2 regions of the Rhodococcus sp. CX genome follow, and region 1 is predicted to be linked to the other one. Evidence: riboswitches for the same ligand, from Rfam matches in the RefSeq annotation. Region 1 holds a riboswitch; the other holds the start of a gene.

Region 1 (15,215 bases):
ACCGGACAGGGTGCCGGCAGGCCGGTCGAGGCTCAGATAGCCGAGTCCGATGTCGACGAACGAATCGAGGGTCCGGCTCAGCGATTTCAGCAGCGGGGCGACCGACGGCTCGTCCAGCCCCCGCACCCATTCGGCGAGGTCGCTGATCTGCATCGCGCAGGCGTCGGCGATGCTGATGCCGGCGATCTTCGACGACCGGGCCTCCGCCGAGAGACGGGTGCCCTCACAGTCGGGACACGTCTGGAAGGTGACGGCCCGGTCCACGAATGCCCGGATGTGCGGCTGCATCGCCTCCCGGTCCTTGGACAGAAACGACTTCTGGATCTTCGGGATCAGGCCCTCGAACGTGATGTTGATGCCGTCGACCTTGACCTTCGTCGGCTCCTTGTACAGCAGATCGTTCAGCTGCTTCTTCGTGAACTTCGAGATCGGCTTGTCGGGGTCGAAGAATCCGCATCCGCGGTAGATCCGGCCGTACCAGCCGTCCATGCTGTACCCGGGGATCGTCAGCGCACCCTCGTTGAGGGACTTGCTGTCGTCGTACAGCGCGGTGAGATCGAAATCGGAGACCTTGCCCATGCCCTCGCAGCGCGGGCACATGCCACCGGTGATGCTGAAACTGCGGCGTTCCTTCACGGTCCGGCCGGCCTTCTCGACCGTCACCGCCCCGGCGCCGCTGAGCGACGCCACGTTGAACGAGAACGCCTGCGGCGAACCGATGTGCGGCTTGCCCAGCCGGCTGAACAGGATGCGCAACAGCGTGTTGGCGTCGGTCGCGGTGCCGACCGTCGACCGCGGATTCGCGCCCATCCGCTCCTGATCGACGATGATCGCCGTGGTCAAGCCCTCGAGCACATCCACGTCCGGACGAGCGAGCGTCGGCATGAATCCCTGCACGAACGCGCTGTACGTTTCGTTGATCATGCGCTGCGACTCGGCTGCGATCGTCGCGAACACCAGCGAACTCTTCCCGGATCCCGACACCCCGGTGAAGACCGTCAGCCGTCGCTTGGGAATCTCGAGATCGACGTTCTTGAGGTTGTTCTCGCGAGCCCCGTGCACCCGGATCAGGTCGTGACTGTCGGCAGGGTGTCGCCCCCCGGTGGGCGCCGTCCCCGTAGCTGTCTCGGTCGTCGTGCCCATCGCATTTCCCCGTTCCGTTCTGTTCGCTCTCACCCCGGTTACCCGCCGGAGCAGTATCGCCGATCGGTGTGACAACCCCGGACGGATTCACCTGTCCCGGCGCCCGATCCGCGCATTCTCCTGCTGCTGCTTCCCCCGAGAGAACACACCCACGCCGGCGGCTCTGCCGTCCGGGGCCTCGTCATCGCACCTCGTTGATGCGGATCATGTTTCCCGCGGGGTCGCGCACCGCGCAGTCCCGGATCCCGTAGGGCTGCTCGATGGGCTCCTGGACGATCTCCGCGCCACCGGCTTCGAGCGCCGCGAAGGTCGCGTCCAGGTCGGGTGTCGCCAGCGTGAGCATCGCAAACGTGCCCTTGGCCATCATTTCGCTGATCACGCGCCGCTCCTCGTCGGTGATTCCGGGATCCGCGGCGGGCGGATTCAGGACGAGCGACGTCTCGGGCTGGGCGGGATGCCCGAGAGTGATCCAGTACATGTCGTTGTAGCCGACCTCCTTGCGCACCTCGAAACCGAGCAGGTCCCGATAGAACGCGAGGGCGGCGTCACGGTCGTCGTGCGGAAGGAACGCGTTGTGGATGGTGAGGTTCATGGCGACCACGCTAGATTCGGGACGCGGCCGACGCTTCTCGAATCCTGATCGGTCTCGTCACCTGTTTCGTGACGCACGAAGGCATCTCGGCGTCCGAGCGCGCCTGCGCGCGGTACACGCTCGGAGACACCCCCACCAGCTCGGTGAATCGCGTGCTGAATGTCCCGAGGGACGAACACCCGACCTCGAAACACACCTCGGTGACGCTCAGATCGCCACGTCGCAACAGCGCCATCGCCCGCTCGATCCGACGCGTCATCAGGTAGGTGTACGGCGGTTCGCCGTAGGCCAGGCGGAACTGCCGGCTCAGATGGCCCGCCGACATGTGCACGTCCCGCGCGAGCTGTTCCACGTCCAGCGGCCGGGCGTACTCGCGGTCGATGCGGTCCCGGACCCGGCGCAGCCGTGCCAGATCCCGCAATCGTTCGGAGTCTGCTCGCGTCGCCACGTCTCCATGCTCGCACGGCCCATCGCGGATGGGTGAGCGATGCGGGACGTGAGGTAACAGGTGTCGTGCGGCGTGCTGGGTGAGGTAGTGTTCGGTTTTTATTTGCGTTCCGTCTTGTGCAGAATATTTCGATCGAAGCTCGGGGTGCCGGTCTCACCGGCACCCCGAATCGGACGATCAGTCGGCGTACGCCTCGAGCGGCGGGCAGGAACACACGAGGTTACGGTCCCCGTGTGCCCCGTCGATGCGCCGGACGGACGGCCACACCTTCGCGCGCGACTTCCCCAGCGGGAACACCGCGATCTCCCGCGTGTACGGGTGGTTCCACTCCCCGACCAGGCATTCCGCCGTGTGCGGAGCACCGCGCAGCGGGTTGTCGTCGACCGGCCACTCCCCTGCCCCGACGCGGTCGATCTCCTTGCGGATCGAGATCATCGCGTCGACGAAGGCATCGAGTTCGGCCGGATCCTCGCTCTCGGTCGGCTCCACCATCAGCGTTCCCGCGACCGGGAAACTCATGGTCGGCGCGTGGAACCCGTAGTCCGCCAACCGCTTCGCCACGTCGTCGACGGTGACGCCGGTGTCCTTGGTGATCTGGCGCAGATCGAGGATGCACTCGTGCGCGACCATGCCGTTCTCGCCGGTGTACAGCACCGGGAAGTACTCGTCGAGACGGCGGGCGATGTAGTTGGCGGACGCGATGGCCGTCAGCGACGCACGGCGCAGGCCCTGCGCACCCATCAGCTTGATGTACGCCCACGTGATCGGCAGGATCGACGCCGAACCGTAGGGCGCGGCCGACACGGGTCCGGCGCCCCCGAGCTCGGGTTCCTCCGGATGACCCGGCAGGTAGGGCGCGAGGTGCTCGCGGACACCGATCGGTCCCACCCCCGGCCCGCCGCCGCCGTGCGGAATGCAGAACGTCTTGTGCAGGTTCAGATGGCTCACGTCGCCACCGAACTTGCCCGGGCGCGCAAGCCCGACGAGCGCGTTGAGGTTCGCCCCGTCGATGTACACCTGACCGCCCGCGTCGTGGACGGCCCCGCAGATCTCGGCGATCTCGTGCTCGTACACACCGTGGGTCGACGGGTAGGTGATCATGATCGCGGCCAGGCGCTCGGCATGATCGGCGATCTTCGCGCGCAGATCGTCGAGATCGACATCGCCGTTCGGACGGCACGCAACGACCTCGACCCGCATCCCGGCCATCACCGCGGAGGCCGCGTTGGTGCCGTGGGCGCTCGACGGGATGAGGCACGTGTCGCGATGGTCGTCGCCCCGGTCGAGGTGGTAGTGCCGGATCGCGAGCAGACCGGCGTATTCGCCCTGGCTGCCGGCGTTGGGCTGGAGGCTGACGCGGTCGTAACCGGTGATCGCGGCGAGCCAGCCCTCGAGGTCCGCGATCAGCCGGCGGATCCCGGCGGTCTGCTCCGCGGGTGCGAACGGGTGCAGGTCGGCGAACTCCGGCCAGGTGATCGCTTCCATCTCGACGGCGGCGTTGAGCTTCATCGTGCACGAGCCGAGCGGGATCATCGTCCGGTCGAGCGCCAGGTCCTTATCCGACAGCCGCCGCAGGTACCGCATCATCGCGGTTTCGGTGCGGTACTTCGTGAACGACTCGTGCTGCAGGAATGCGCTGGTGCGGGCCAGTGCGGCCGGGAGCGCCGATCCCTCGCTCTGCGCGGTGCCCGGGGCGCCGAAGGCGTCGAGCACCGTGCCGATGTGCGCGCTGGAGGTCGCTTCGTCGCAGGAGATGCCGACGTGGTCGTCGTCGACGAGGCGCAGGTTGAGGCCCGCCTCGCGAGCGGTCGTGACGATCTGTACGGCGCGACCGGGAACCCGGGCCAGAACGGTGTCGAAGAACTCGGCGTGCACGATCTCGATGCCGGCGGCGCGCAGCGCGGCGGCGAGGGTTTCGGCGTGCGCCGCGACCCGGCGTGCGATCGCGGTCAGGCCGTCGGCGCCGTGGTACGAGGCGTACATCGCGGCCAGGACCGCCAGCAGAACCTGCGCGGTGCAGATGTTGCTCGTCGCCTTCTCGCGGCGGATGTGCTGTTCACGGGTCTGCAGGGCCAGCCGGTAGGCGGGATCTCCGTCCGCATCGACGGACAGGCCGACCAGGCGGCCCGGAAGGTTGCGGGTGTGCGCCGTGTTCACGGCGAGGTAGCCGGCGTGCGGGCCACCGAAGCCCATGGGCACACCGAAGCGCTGGGTGGTGCCGAAGCAGGCGTCCGCGCCCTGCTCGCCGGGCGGGGTGATCAACGTCAGGGCCAGCAGGTCGGCGCCCACCGCCACGAGTGCACCGCGGTCGTGTGCGGCGGCGATGATCGGGGCGGCGTCGAACACCCGTCCGGATGCGCCGGGGATCTGGAGGATGACCCCGAAGAAGTCGCCCTCCGGCAGTCCGTCGTCGACGAGATTCGCGGTGACGATCTTGATGCCCAGCGGCTCGGCGCGGGTGGCGAGGACGGCCGCGGTCTGGGTGAAGAGATCGGAGTCGACGAGCACGCGGGGGCTCTTCGACTTGCGGTTGGCGCGGCGGAGCAGGGTCATCGCCTCAGCGGCGGCGGTGCCTTCGTCGAGCATCGACGAGTTCGCGACCTCCATGCCGGTGAGGTCGGAGACCATCGTCTGGAAGTTGAGCAGGGCCTCGAGCCGGCCCTGGCTGATCTCCGGCTGGTACGGGGTGTACGCCGTGTACCACGCCGGGTTCTCGATGATGTTGCGCAGCAGCACCGGCGGCGTGAGGGTGCCGTAGTAGCCCTGACCGATCATCGAGGTCGCCACGGTGTTCTGCGCCGCGAGCTCGGTCAGCGCGGCCAGCACCTCGTGTTCGGACAGCGGCGCGTCCAGCACGTCCAGCCCGTCGGCGATCCCTCCGGTGGCCGGGTCCAGGATCGCGGCCGGCAGTGCCTTCGCCGCGAGGTCTGCGAGTGCGTCGACGCCGACGACGTCGAGGATGCGGCGCAGTGCCGCCTGATCGGGGCCGACGTGACGGTCGGCGAACGTGGAGGTGACGGCATCTGTCATGTGCGATTCCCGGGTGATCGGAGGTCCACGTCCGCGCACGGTCGCACGGCGTGCTTCCCTCCCCCTCTGTCGCGAGCTCGGCGGGCGAGCGCCTGAGAGATTCGGTGACCGGACGTCCGGTCCCTTTCCCCGTGGGCGGGTGGGTGCTCCCACCGCTTTCCAGAGGCGTCGGAGCCCGCACGGTCCTCGGTACCTGAGAGATTGACGGGGAGGTGCTGCTCCTTCGGTGCCCGGATCGGATCCGGAACTCTCCCGTGCGGCGGCGACGCATTGGCGATTCTAGTCCACGGCGATCGCCGCAATCGCGGTCACGGACGCCTTCACGGTGTGATGAACGTCTAAAATCCCCGGCTCTAGCCGATGCGGCGATTGATGCGGTTGCGGCGACGGGACGCAAGCTCGTCCTCGGGTCGCTGCTCGGCGGCGCCTCCGTCGGCGCGCTCGGCCGGGAAGTCCGCGATGCTGCCGGTCAGCTCGCGCATCGCACCGCTGACCGCGATACCGAACACGCCCTGTCCGCCCTGCAGTAAATCGACGACTTCCTCGGGCGACGTACATTCGTACACGGTGGTGCCGTCGGAGAACAGCGTGATCTTCGCCAGGTCCCGCACCCCGCGCTCACGCAGGTGATCGACCGCGACGCGGATGTTCTGCAGCGAGATGCCCGTGTCCAGCAACCGCTTGACGATCTTGAGGACCAGGATGTCCTTGAACGAGTACAGTCGCTGGCTTCCGGAACCGGCTGCGCCACGGATCGACGGCACGACGAGGTTCGTTCGAGCCCAGTAGTCGAGCTGGCGGTAACTTATTCCGGCGATCTGGCATGCGATCGGAACGCGATAACCGACGAGTTCGTCGGGAACCGAGTCGTCGGGGAACAGACCCGGCTGGATGTCGTCCGTTTGTTGCGTCGACGACATCGAGGTCGAGCGGTTCCCTTCGTCGATATCGCCGTGCCCCTGTCCCTGCGGCCGATCTCGCACTGTGTTGACTCCCTCTTACGTGCCCACCCGTCGCCCCGTAACAACGGACGGGCGGATTCCCCCCCACCCATCCGATCGTCGCGTGCTAGTCAAGGCCCGTCGAGCAGATCCGAATTGCGGATTCACTCAGCGTACGCTCTGTCTCGAGCGTAGGGCAGCAACACGCCGACCGGTCGTAAAACCTTCGAGTCGTACCGCGTGCCCCGACCCGGAGGGATCGAGGCACGGTAGAACAGCCGATGACGTCCGATTCAGCCGTCCGTCGCCTTGAAGTCGTCGGGCGACACGGACTCGAGAAATTCCTTGAACTTCTCGACCTCGTCCTCCCGTTCGTCGGGCATGACGAGACCGGCCTCCGCCAGCACCGGTTCCTCGACGAAGACCGGTACACCGACGCGCAACGCTACAGCGACCGCGTCCGAAGGGCGGCACGACACGCGCATGCCACCCTGGAAAATCATGTCGGCGTAGAAGGTCCCCTCCTGCAGGTCCACGATCCGGATCTCCTGCAGGACATGCCCGAATGCTTCCAGAAGGTTCTTGATCAGATCGTGCGTCAGCGGACGCGCCGGTTCGACGCCCTGCTGTTCGAGCGCGATCGCAGTCGCCTCCATCTGACCGATCCAGATCGGCAGATACCTGTCGCCGTCGGCCTCTCGCAACAGCAGGACCGGCTGGTTCTGCGGCTGTTCGACCCGAATGCCCACTATCCGCATCTCGCTCATGCCGGTGCCTCCATCCCGCTGGCCGTCCGGGGACGAACCCCGCGTGGCAATCCTGCCTGAATTCTAGTGCGATCCGGCAAGCGCGTCAGGTGCCGGCGGCCGTCGGGGTTCTCACCGCGATCGCCGTCGGCGTGCACGAACGGTTCAGCGGTCGAGTGCGCCGTGAACCGCTGCCTTCACCAGGCACGTGTGCAGCGTCAGTGACAGCGCCGCCAACTCCCGGACCATCTCCTCGGCTCGCGCCCGCGCTCCCGCGTCGCGCCCCTTGGCGATCGGACCCGCGATCTGCGCGACCAGGCTCGCTTCCCGGTCCGCCGCGAGCTTGAACGCCCGCAGGTGCCGCACCTCGAGCCCGAACTCCGACATGGCCTTGGCGGTTCGGGCGAGCAGCACCGCGTCCCCGTCGAAGAATCCCGCCGCGCCCGGCACGATCAGCCCGGCACGAACCAACTCGGTCAGGAAGCCCACGTCGATCCCGGCGCGCTCGCACAGATCGTCGCGGCTCATGCGGACTTCACGGTCGGTGCGCAGCACCTCGGGCGAGACCTCGCCCGGCGCCACGGCCAACGGCCGTGGACGCTTCGGGCGGGACTCCACTGCGCCCACCGTTGCGGCACCTCGGTCGATCGCCTCGAGCTGTTCCTTGATCACCTTCAGGGGCAGGTACTGATCCCGCTGCGCGGTCAGCACGTACCGCAGTCGCTCGCAGTCCTCGATCGAGAAACGTCGATATCCCGAGGGCGTGCGTTCCGGGCTGATGAGCCCCTCGGCCTCGAGAAACCTGATCTTCGAGATCGTCACGTCCGGAAACTCCGGGCGGAGCCGATCGAGAACCGACCCGATCGACATTCCGCCCGGTGCCGTTTGGCGGGCAGCAGCGGTCATCAGCTACCTGCGCCCTGGTTTCCTCGCGGACCGGTGAGGAACACCAGCCGGAACTTTCCGATCTGCACCTCGTCGCCGTTCGCCAGCACCGCCGAATCGACAGGCTCGCGGTTGACGTAGGTGCCGTTGAGGCTTCCCACGTCGACGACCTGGAACTCACCCTCGTCCTGACGGAACTCGGCGTGCCGACGGCTGACGGTCACGTCGTCGAGGAATATGTCGCTGTCCGGGTGCCGTCCCGCGGACGTCGTCGGCTGGTCCAGCAGGAAACGCGATCCAGCGTTGGGTCCACGCTTGACGACAAGCAGTGCCGACCCGGCGGGCAGTCCCTCGACACCCGAGACCGGAGCCTCCGAGGTCGCCGCCCCCGAGCCGGCGGTTTCCAGTTCACTCAGGAAGTCGGCGCGAAACACCGAAGTGGTTTCCGCAGGGGTTTCCTCGTATCCCGCGTTGCCGTTCTCGCTCACCGTTACTCCTTATCCGTTCGACCGATCGGGCAAACCACCCCGACCGGTCGTTGTTTCGTTCAGCCACGATCACTTTCGACTACGGACCCGCGCCCCCGACAACGGCACACGCCTGACACGACCGTACCCTGAGCCGGCTCCCCGGCGTAGGCGGACGCGGTTGTCGCGCACGGGAACCGTCAGTTTTCGATGAGAGCGCGGTAGGCGTCGGCGTCCAGCGTCTCGCCGAGCGCCGCGTCCAGCTCACCCTCGCTACCGACCTCGACGTCGACGAGCCACCCTCCGCCGTAGGGAGCCGAGTTCACCAGCTCGGGGTTCGCCTCCAGATCCGTGTTGACCGCAACCACTTTCGCGCTGATCGGCGCGTACACGTCCGAGACGCTCTTCGTCGATTCGACCTCGCCGAAGGATTCACCGGCGGTCACCTCGGTCCCGGTCTCCGGCAACTGCACGAACACGACGTCGCCGAGCTGCGACTGCGCGTACGCGGTGATACCGATCCGCGCGGTGGTCGCGCTCGTCCGCTGCACCCATTCGTGTTCCGCCGTGTAACGCAGATCGGCGGGGGTTTCGAACTCACTCACGACAGGGTCCTTTCGGCGACGACATTCGTCACGAACGTCTGATTCAGTTTCCGGGCTGAGAGTATTGGCGCGCTTCGACCTGCCGCAAGGCGGACACGTCGACCTGCGGTGACTGTTCGATCACCAATGTTCCTCCGGTCCGCGCGACAGTGTCCACAACTCCGCCGGGGATGTTCAGCGCGGCCGCGAGGGTCGGTCCGTCCCCGATCGCGGTGACCGTGTACGGGGCGACGAGCGGGACGTCGTCGACGACCACGGCACCGCCGGGACCGGTCACCCACGAGTCCACGCCGATCCGGACGGGCGGGCCGCCGGCCCCGGCGATCTGGATGGCTTCCGCTCCGGCCGCACGCAACTCCTGGATCATGTCGAGGACGACCTCCGAGCCGACGCCGCGCACCGGATCGGTCACGGTCAGTACGACACCCGGGCCGGTGGCCGGGACCGTGCCGACCTGGATCGCCAGGTCCGAGAGCCGCGCGCGGGCCTCGTCGAGAGCGGCCTCCGATCCGTTCTGCTCCAGGCTGGTCAGCGTCGATTCGAGCGCGGTGATCTCCTGACGCAGCTCGGCCTCGGTGCGGTTCAGGTTGTCGAGCAGCACGAGCAGGTCGGCCGGGCGGGCCGAGTCGAGGGCATCACCGGATTCGGTGCTGCGGACCTGGGTGGCGATCGCGACGCCGAGCAGCACGATCAGCAGCCCGGCCAGGGCCGGGAAGAGCAGGCGGCCGCGGCGCGGGGCCGATTCCGGTGGGTCGTGCAGTTCGTGTCGTCCTTCGGCCACGGGTCACGCTCCGAACAGGCGGCGGCGCAGCGCGGACGCGTTGCCGAAGATGCGGATGCCGAGGACGACGATGACGGCGGTCGACAGCTGGGTGCCGACGCCGAGTTGGTCGCCGAGCCAGACGATCAGGGCCGCGACGAGCACGTTGAACACGAAGGACACGACGAAGGTCTGGGCGTCGAAGATGTCGTCGAGGTACGCGCGCAGGCCGCCGAACACGGTGTCCAGAGCGGCGACGACCGCGATCGGAAGGTACGGCTGGATGACGTCGGGTACCTGTGGGCTGAAGATCACCCCCGCGGCGATGCCGATCGCGAGGGCCAGTACCGCGTAGAGCGCGTGGCCGTGCCTGAGCCCGTTCTGTTTCAACGATCTCCCTCCAGTGCAGATTCGATGTCGCGCACGGCCGCGGCCGGCATGGTGACGTCGTCGGCCTCGGCGACGGTGAAACCTACTCCGTACAACTGCTGGACGCCGGACATCCGCAGGTAGGCGTCGCTGACGACGAACGCGGTCTGCAGGCGGCTCGGCGATCCGATGGCCGACACGACGTACGGGGAGAACACCGGCCGGTTGTCGACCAGCATGGCCCCGCCCGCCTGCCGGACGGTGACTCCGGGACCGATGCGCACGTCGTCGACCGCGACGGCTTCGGCGCCGCCGGCCCACAGGGCGTTGATCACCGCTTGCAGGTCGCGGTCGAGCAGGACGGCTGTGCGGGGGTTGCCGCGTTGCCCGGAGTCCGACAGGTTCGGTTTCGCCGCCGGGTCGCTGAGCGTGACGGTCACGCCGGGACCGTGTACCTCGGTGGCTGCGGCGGCGTCCTCGGTGCGCCGGAGCTCGCCGAGGATGTCGGTTCCGGCGCCGTTGTCGGTGAACAGTTCCTCGCGGCGCCGGTCGATGTCGGCGGTGAGGTCGTCTCGGGTTGCGGTGAGGGTGTCGACGCGTTCGGAGGCTGCGCGGACTCCGGCGAGGATCTCCGCCTGCGTCCGGTCGGAGCCGGGCCCGGGTTCGGTGGTGTTCGAGTAGGCGATGCCGATGGTGAGGCCGGTGAGGAGGGCACCGACGGTGAGCCAGACGAGGACGCCCTTGCGGGCGGGCCGGGTGTGTTTCGTGGTGCGGTCCTCGGCGGCCGCGGCGTATCCGGGATCGAGGTGGTCCTCGAGCAGGGCGGTGAGCAGCGACGGTGTCGGGTTGCGGCGGATCTGTTCCCAGTGCTGGTTCATCGGGGTTCCCGGTGGCCGCCGATCGGTGGTGTGACGCGCGCGGTTTCGACGGCGCGGTACAGGTAGAGGGCGCCGGTCCAGACGTACAGGACCGTTCCCCAGATCAGCGCGGCCCAGCCGAGCGGCTCGGCGATGTCGGCGGTGGCGGGGACGGCGAGCGCGAGGAGCAGCAGCGGCAGCGCGCACATCAGCAGGAAGGTCGCGCCTTTGCCGAGGTAGAGGACGTCGGGCGGGGGCAGACCGCGCCTGCGGTACACCGCGAGGGTCGGGGCGAGGACCAGTTCGCGTCCGATGAGGATCGCGGCGATCCACCACGGGAGGATGTCCCGGGCGACCAGGGCGACGAGTGTGGTGACGATGTAGAGGCGGTCGACGAGCGGGTCGAGGAGGGCACCGAGCCTCGAGGTCTGGTCGAGCAGCCGGGCGAGTTTGCCGTCTGCCCAGTCGGTGGCGCCGCTGAGGACCAGCACGGCCAGTGCCCACCCGTCGGCGTGCGGGACGAGCATCAGCCAGAGGAACAGCGGGATGCCGATGAGTCGGACGAAGCTGAGCAGATTGGGGACGGTGAGGATGCGGTCGGACGCGGCCGGTGCGGAGCCGGCGGTCGTCGCGGCGTCGTTCATCGTCGAACCTGCCTCGTGTTCGTGGTGACGGTCGGGTTCCGACAGCCTCCCATAGTCACGTTCCGGGTCCGGTCCGGCGGGTCAGCGCCAGGCGAAGACCGGTTGTTCCAGATCGTCGATGCGGGTGTGCCGGCCGTGCAGCGCGACCTCCCGGAACTGGTACACGACGGCGGCGGTGGGTGCGTGGACCAGGTGACCGCGGAACGGCCACTGGATGACGGGCTTGTCGGATTCGGGGATGGGGACGAAGCGGGGTTCGCTGTCGATCTCGGTGGCGGTGACGGCGAAGAGTTCGGCGACCTCGTCGGGGCTGGGCTGCAGGTCGGTGACGGGGACGTCCGACCACACGACGAACGGGGACATGACGTAGCCGGATCGGGTGATGTAGTCGTCGAGGCGGCCGACGATCTGGGTGTGGTCGGCCCGCAGCCCGAGTTCTTCGTGCAGTTCGCGCAGGGCCGCTTCTTCCGGTGTTTCGCCGGGGTCGAGGCGTCCCCCGGGCAGCGCGAACTGTCCGGGGTGGGCGCGCAGTCGCGTCGGCCGGCGGGTGAGGGGCATGACACCGTTGCCTGCTCCGTCGTCGAGGATGGCGACGACCACGGCGGCGTGGCGCCGGCCGTCGAGAGGGAGGCGTCGCGATTCGAATGCGGCGAAGGTGTCTGCGAGGGCATCGCGAGCAAGGGGTTCGGGCACCGGCATGTCCTCGACAGTACGACGTCGGCACGCGATTCGGCGGTATCCGTCGTCGTGGTGGGGTCGAGGGTGTCGGGGAAGCGGTCGGTTGTTGAGTTCGGGATATTTTGCAATTCCGTATGATCCGAAATCATCCAACCGCCCGAAAGACCTCCCGGCACGCGGGTACGCTGCCCGCATGCCGCATCCGATCATGTTCGACGAGGCCGATCCCCTGCTGGCACGTATCCGGTCGCTGGCCCTCGCGTTTCCCGGTGCCGGCGAGAGGATCTCGCACGGACGCCCGTTCTTCCACACCAAGACGGCGTTCGCGGTCTACGGCGGCTCCGACAAGCCGAGCGGCACGCCTTTCCCCCGGTCGGTGATCATCAAGCCGGAACCCGAGGAGCGCCTCGCGCTGCTCGGGGAACCGCACACCTACCTGCCCGCCTACTTCGGGCCCTCGGGCTGGGTGGGCTACGACCTCGACCGGGACGACGTGGACTGGGACGAGATCGGTGAACTGCTGGACATGTCGTTCCGGGTGACCGCGCCGGCATCGCTGATCCGCGAACTGGACGCATCCTCGAAGTGAGGCCGGGGCCGGCCCCGCTCCCCTCCCCCGGTCAGCCGCGCGCGCCGGCCTTGACGGCGTACCCCATGTAGTTGGCGCCGGTGTAGGGCACGCGCCCGAAGTTGAGACGGCGACTGAATTCGCCGTAGGTGATGCGTCCCTGCCGCGCGCGGTGCATGTCGACGAGGCGGCGGGGGTCGAGGGTGCGCAGTCCGAGCCCGGTGAGTTCGGCCGGGCGCAGGCCGTGGCGCTCGAGCGCTGCGGTCAGTTCGGCGGGGGTGATGAACATGGACCAGTCGTGGATGGGGGTGTCGAACATCCGGGTCCATCGCCATTCCTGCATGATCTTGATGACCACGAGCTTGCCGAGCCACGTGCGGTTGATGGTGTCGAAGAAGTACAGACCGCCGGGCGCGAGCGCGCGTGCGGTTTCGGCGAGGACGGCGTCGAGGTCGTCGACGTGTTCGAGGACGTCGCAGCAGTAGGCGAGGTCGAACGACGCGTCGGGCACGGGCAGACGTTCGCCCACTCCCCTGCGGTAGTCGATGGTGAGGCCGTTCGCCGCGGCGTGCCGCTGTGCGGTCTCGAGCGACACGGTGGACGGGTCGATGCCGACGACCGCGCAGCCGGCTTTCGCGAAGCGTTCGGCGAGGAATCCTCCGCCGCTTCCGATGTCGAGGGCCCGCAGCCCGTCGAGGGTCGCGTAGCCGCGTTCGCGGAGGACGCTGCGGAAGTAGTCGTACCGCGCCGGGGTGAGGCTGCCCTGCAGCAGATTGAGCGGGTTGGACTCGTCCCACCAACCCACACCGATCCGGTCGTAGACGTCGTTGTCGATCGGCACGGCGGTCACCGTCCTTCGTTCGGGGTCCGGTGGTTTCCCACATTCCCCGTCCCTGACGGATTTGTCCAGGTCGCCGCCTGGTCGGGTACCCGGGTCCGTCTTCGATCTCGGTGGAGTGAGCCTCCGCCATGCGATTTCGGTAATTTTATTCTTCCGTCTCCTCCGTAATCCGGCCGCGTGCCGCGCGCCGTGTGCCTCATGCCGTTAGCGTCGTGGCATGCGAACTGGTGCCATATTCCTGGCGACCGTGCTCTCGGTCGTCCTGGCCGTGGCCGGATGCGCGGCGACGTCGAGCACCACCCCCGTCTCCCGGGTTGGGGTTTCCGGAAACGGCCTGACGCTCGACGGCGTCCCGTGGTGGCCGACCGGTCTCGACGCGTATCAGCTCGCCACCCACTGGAGCGTGAATCGCGGCTGCGGAGCCGAGGTCGATCTCGACGCCTATTTCATGTCGCGCCCTCCGGGTTCGGTGACTCGCTTCAACGCCTTCCAGCAGCTCGCGGTGAACAAATCCACCGGCCGGATCGATTTCGGCCCGATCGATGCGGTCTTCGCGGCCGCCGAACGGCACGGCAGTCTCGTCATCCCGGTGCTGGCCGGGCAGGACGGCGCCTGCGAGGACGAGCGGTACAAGGACCGGGACTGGTATCGCTCCGGATGGACCGTCCGCGGCTCCGCTTCCCTGAGCTACCGGGACTGGGTGAGCACGGCCGTGTCCCGGTGGGGCGCGTCCCCGGCGATCGCGGCGTGGGAACCGATCGGGGAACCGGAAGCCGGGATCTGCCACGACGCGGGATGCAGCCCGCAGCAACGCAGCTGCCCGGACGACTCGGCGCAGGTCCTGCGCGACTGGCACGACGCGGTGGGCGCGCTGATCCGCACCAGTGATCCGGTGCACCCGATCACGGCCGGGTTGCTGGGCGGCGACCAGTGCGGAACCGCCGGCCCGGGGTATGCGCTCGTCGCCGACTCCCCCTACGTCGACTTCGTCCAGTACCACGACTACGACGACGCGGCGTTCCTGCCGCAGCGGCTGGCACAGACGTCCAAGCCGCTCGTCGTCACCGAACTGGGTATCCACGCGGGCAGTTGCCTGCCGCTGCAGGAACGCGCGGACCGTATCGGCGCCCGCATCGACTCCTACGCCGAACTCGGCGCCGCCGGGGCGCTGCTCTGGGCGTTCGTGCCCGATCCCCGCCCCGAGCAGTGCACGTACGACATCGGCCCCGACGATCCGGTTCTGGCGATCCCGCAGCTGAACTGACGCGGGGGCAGCGGGCACGCGAGGGTTACCCGGCGACCCGCCACACCCGCCACATCGGCTGGTCCAGCCCGCTGTTGGGCACCTCGATGTCCAGCGTGGCGAGCTGCGCGCCGTTCTCGTAGAGGGTGGGGTACCGCCGGTTCACCGCGTCGGAGGTGCCGCGCCCGGTCGGCGGGACCGACAGGATGTAGCGGACGCCGTAGGCCGCCGGGTCGTTGAGGATGCGGGTGAAGTCCTCGTCCGAGGGCAGCACGAACTGGCGGGGGTTGTCGCTCGCGGCGAACACCGCGAATCCGTACACGGTGTCCATCACGACCGATCCCGGTGGCAGGGTTTTCGCGTCGAGGTAGTCGGCGAGGGCCCGTTCGGTGGCGAAC
Region 2 (3,772 bases), on a different contig from region 1:
TGGCCGCTTCCAGCTGTTCTCCTCCGACGTTGTCGAAGTAGACGTCGAGAGCCGTGGCCCCGACTTCGGCCATCGCGGTACGCAGCAGGTCCTTCGCCGGCCCGTCGTGGTGGTCGAAGGCCGCGTCCGCTCCGAGTTCCTTTGTGAGCGCGACTTTCTCCGGCGATCCGGCACTCGCGATCACCACGGCGCCGCGCTGTTTCGCCAACTGGACGGCGGTGGACCCGACCGCGCCGGCCGCGGACGACACGAACACCACGTCGCCGTCTCGGACCTGCGCGATCCGGTCGATCCCCACCCAGGCCGTCATCCCCGGGATACCGAGGACACTCAGGTGAAGAGCCGCGGGCAGGTCGTCGTGCCGGAGCCTGCGGCAGTCGGTCACGTCGACGAGACTTTCCGTGCGCCAACCGTATTCGTGGAGAACGAGCGAGCCCACCGGCAGCTCCGGCCGATCCGAGCGGGACACGACGCCGACCGTCGGCGCGAGCATGGGCGCATCGAGCTCGTACGGTTCGGCGTAGGAAGCCCCTCCCCCCATCCGGCCCCGCATGTAGGGCTCGACGGACATGACGAGATTCCGCACGCGGACCTGCCCGGGAGCAGGTTCGCCGAGAGTCGTCTCGACCAGTTCGACGTCGGTGGCGCGGGGGCGCCCGTTCGGACGTGCCCGAAGGACCCACTCGCGCCGGAGGAGTTCGGTGTCGACGGTGTCGGTCACGGCAATGCCTGTTCTCTCCACGATGCGGACGGCGGGGTCATCCTGCGAGGCCGGCGGTGACCTGTTCGACGAGGTCGCGGCGCACGAGTTTGCCGGTCGGGGTACGAGGCAGATCGTCGACGAACACCACGTCGTCGGGAGTCCTCGAGCCGCGCAGGCGCTCGCGGCACCACGTCCGGATCGCGTCGGCGTCGTCGTGGGCGTCCGCCGCCGGGACGATCACCGCGCAGATCCGTTCACCCCACTCGTCGTCGGGGGTGCCGATCACGGCCACCTCCCGCACCTGGGGATGACGCGCCAGCACGTCCTCGATCTCGGCCGGCGCGATGTTCTCACCACCACGGATGATGGTGTCGTCCGCGCGGCCACCGATGTAGAGATAGCCGTCCTCGATCCGGGCGCGGTCCCGGGTGGGGAACCAACCGTCCGCGTCGAGCACCGAACCGTTACCCATGTACTCGCCGCTGACCTGCGCTCCGCGCACCCACAGCAGGCCCGTCTCCCCCTCGGGCAGTACGCGATCGCCGTCCTCCGAACGGATCTGCGCCTCGATACCGGGCACGATCCGGCCGGTCGAGGCGAGCCGGCCGCGCAGTTCCGGATTCGCGAAGGCCTCCCGATGGTCCTCGGGGCCGAGGACCGCGATCGTCGAACTGGTTTCGGTCAGGCCGTAGGCGTTGACGAATCCGGTGTCGCCGAACGCCGCGAGAGCACGTTCGAGGACCGGTTGGGGCATCCGTGCGCCGCCGTAGGCGAGCGACCCGAGCGTGGGGACGTCGGCGGGCGCGCCGTCGAGGTGGTCGACGATGCGGGCGAGCATCGTGGGCACCACCATGGCGCTGGTGACCCCCTCCGTCCGGACGAGGTCGAGCCATCCCTGCGGCGTGAAATCGGGCAGGTAGACCATGCGGCGACCCGAGTAGACGTTGCTCAGGACGGCCCCGAGGCCTGCGATGTGATACGGCGGGGTGCTCACCAGGGTCGCGTGTTCCTCTGCCGCGGAACCGAATTCGACGGTGTTGAGGAGGTACGACAGAAGGTGCCGGTGACGGAGCAGCACGCCCTTCGGAGCCGAGGTGGTACCGGAGGTGAACAGCACGATCGCCGTGCCCTCGTCCTCCGAGCGATCGGCCTCCAACGGCTCCGTCGCGTTCGCCAGTCCGAGAAATTCGTCCGTCGAGACGATGCGGCTCGCGCATCCGTCGAGTTTGGTCACGTACTCGGCGTCCGCCACGACCACCGGATCGTCGAGTCGGTCGATCAGTTCGAGCAATTGCGGGGCCGGAAGCCGGTAGTTCAAGGGAGCCAGGGGGATTCCGGCGCGCCCCGCTGCGAACATCAGCGTGGGGAGCACCGGACTGTTGACGCCGACGAAGACGACGTGGCGGGCTCCGAGCTCGGCGAGCAGGCCCGCACCGCGCGAAGCGAGTTCGTCGAGTTGCCGATAGGTCGTGCCGTTCGCCCGCGGACCCAGAGCGATCCGATCGGGGGTGGCGGCAGACGCCATGTCGAGGACCATCCCGATGCCCATATGACCACCTGTCTGTAGATGCCGTTGCCGTACGAGAGAAGAGACGAGTCGACCGGTGGTCCCGATTCGTCGGAATGCGAAATCACCGATGCGCGCCGGTCGAAAAACCGTGTGACCCACACCATAGCAATTATGCCTATATTTGTGAAGGTATCTGACGATCTTTTCCGATATGGCCTGTGACCTGCGAAAACAACCCGACATGCTCACGCACCCGCAGCCATGACATACTTGACGCCACAACTGAACAGCCACCCGAACCGCGGCGGGAGAGTCCCGCACAGCAGCGGGCGCCGAAGGAGCAACCTCCCCGGGAATCTCTCAGGCCCCCAGACCGCCGTGGCGAGGCTCCTCTGGAAAGCAACCCGTCCGGGTTCACCGAAGGTGTAAGCGGATCACGTCCGCGAAAGCTCTCAGGTCAATGACAGAGCGGGGAAACGACATCACCCGCTGGTGCCGCAGTGCACCCTGGCCTGAGGAATACGTGTGACCGTTTCCCTCGGCGCGCCGCCGCGCGCCCAAGTTTCCGCCGCGCCGCCGCGCGCCCAAGTTTCCGCCGCGCCGCCGCGCGCCCAGCTTCCCGCTCCCGCTCCCCGATCCGCGCCCTCCCGCGACCGGCGATTCGGCGTCGTCGCCATCGTCCTGTCCGCCACGGCGATGGGCGCGGCCGGTCTGTTCGGACGCATGGCCACGCCCGACGGCGCGGTGCTCGGTGAGGCCCTGACCTTCGGGCGCATGGCGGTGGGCGCGGTGGGCATGCTGGTGCTGCTCGCGTTCACCCGTCGTCTCGGGCAAGTGCGGCGAGTCCGCCTGTCCGCGTCGGTCGTCGCAGGTGGGGTCTTCCTCGGCCTGTCGCTGGCCACCTACCTGTCCGCGACCGTCCTGACCGACCTGTCCCGGGCCGTCGTGTTGCACTATCTCGGACCGGTCGTCGCGACCGTCCTCGCCCGCGTGGTGTTGAAGGAATCGATCACGCGCCTCGACGCGTTGTCACTCGGCGCGGCGTTCGTCGGCATGCTGTTCGCGGCCGGTTTCATCGGCGGGACTTCCGGCGGTGGCGAGCAGGAGACGCTGGGGACCGTGCTCGGGGTCGCGTCGGGGATCTTCTACGGCGCCGCCCTGCTGTGCTACCGCTACCGGAGCGACATGCCGTCCGACGTCCGGTGCTTCTGGAACTTCGCCTTCGGCGCGATCGCGACCGCGGCGATGGTCGTGGTGACGCGGCCCGATCTGTCGGGCATGACGGCGAGCAACTGGGCTTGGGCGGCGGGGTTCTTCGTCGTCTGCGGTCTGTTCGCCCTGGGGTTGCTGGTGGTCGCCGGTAAGCACCTGCGTGCCGCCGAGCTCTCGGGTCTGTCCTATCTCGAAGTGGTGGTGGCCCTGACGATCGGCGTGCTGGCATTCGGCGAGGCCGCGTCCACCCTGGCCGTGTTCGGTTCGGCGCTGATCCTGGTGGCGATGGCGCTGCCGCTGCTCGCCCGGCGATAACCCCTCGTGCGTGGTTTCGGTAGCACCCGCTA

The links. A riboswitch is a leader RNA that binds a small molecule or an ion and turns the genes downstream of it on or off. The one in region 1 is predicted to bind glycine.
Region 2: another riboswitch for glycine. It lies ahead of I0Q12_RS18240 (DMT family transporter); the one in region 1 lies ahead of gcvP (aminomethyl-transferring glycine dehydrogenase).

What each region holds. Positions count from the first base shown of each region.
Region 1 covers NZ_JADZGH010000026.1:191-15,405, reverse strand. Annotated here, with positions in the region: gene I0Q12_RS02445 (excinuclease ABC subunit UvrA) at 1-1,143, opposite strand, end outside; gene I0Q12_RS02440 (VOC family protein) at 1,325-1,735, opposite strand; gene I0Q12_RS02435 (helix-turn-helix transcriptional regulator) at 1,746-2,183, opposite strand; gene gcvP (aminomethyl-transferring glycine dehydrogenase) at 2,361-5,213, opposite strand; glycine riboswitch at 5,384-5,478, opposite strand; gene I0Q12_RS02425 (MerR family transcriptional regulator) at 5,567-6,133, opposite strand; gene I0Q12_RS02420 (bifunctional nuclease family protein) at 6,448-6,921, opposite strand; gene I0Q12_RS02415 (MerR family transcriptional regulator) at 7,066-7,806, opposite strand; gene garA (glycogen accumulation regulator GarA) at 7,806-8,273, opposite strand; gene gcvH (glycine cleavage system protein GcvH) at 8,453-8,857, opposite strand; gene I0Q12_RS02400 (DUF881 domain-containing protein) at 8,901-9,638, opposite strand; gene I0Q12_RS02395 (small basic family protein) at 9,642-10,007, opposite strand; gene I0Q12_RS02390 (DUF881 domain-containing protein) at 10,004-10,864, opposite strand; gene I0Q12_RS02385 (CDP-alcohol phosphatidyltransferase family protein) at 10,861-11,487, opposite strand; gene I0Q12_RS02380 (CoA pyrophosphatase) at 11,569-12,186, opposite strand; gene I0Q12_RS02375 (MmcQ/YjbR family DNA-binding protein) at 12,359-12,754, shown strand; gene ubiG (bifunctional 2-polyprenyl-6-hydroxyphenol methylase/3-demethylubiquinol 3-O-methyltransferase UbiG) at 12,786-13,583, opposite strand; gene I0Q12_RS02365 (beta-mannosidase) at 13,792-14,838, shown strand; partial or broken gene I0Q12_RS02360 (ABC transporter) at 14,864-15,215, opposite strand, start outside.
Region 2 covers NZ_JADZGH010000172.1:338-4,109, forward strand. Annotated here, with positions in the region: gene I0Q12_RS34940 (NADP-dependent oxidoreductase) at 1-721, opposite strand, end outside; gene I0Q12_RS18235 (class I adenylate-forming enzyme family protein) at 759-2,252, opposite strand; glycine riboswitch at 2,509-2,599, shown strand; gene I0Q12_RS18240 (DMT family transporter) at 2,739-3,740, shown strand.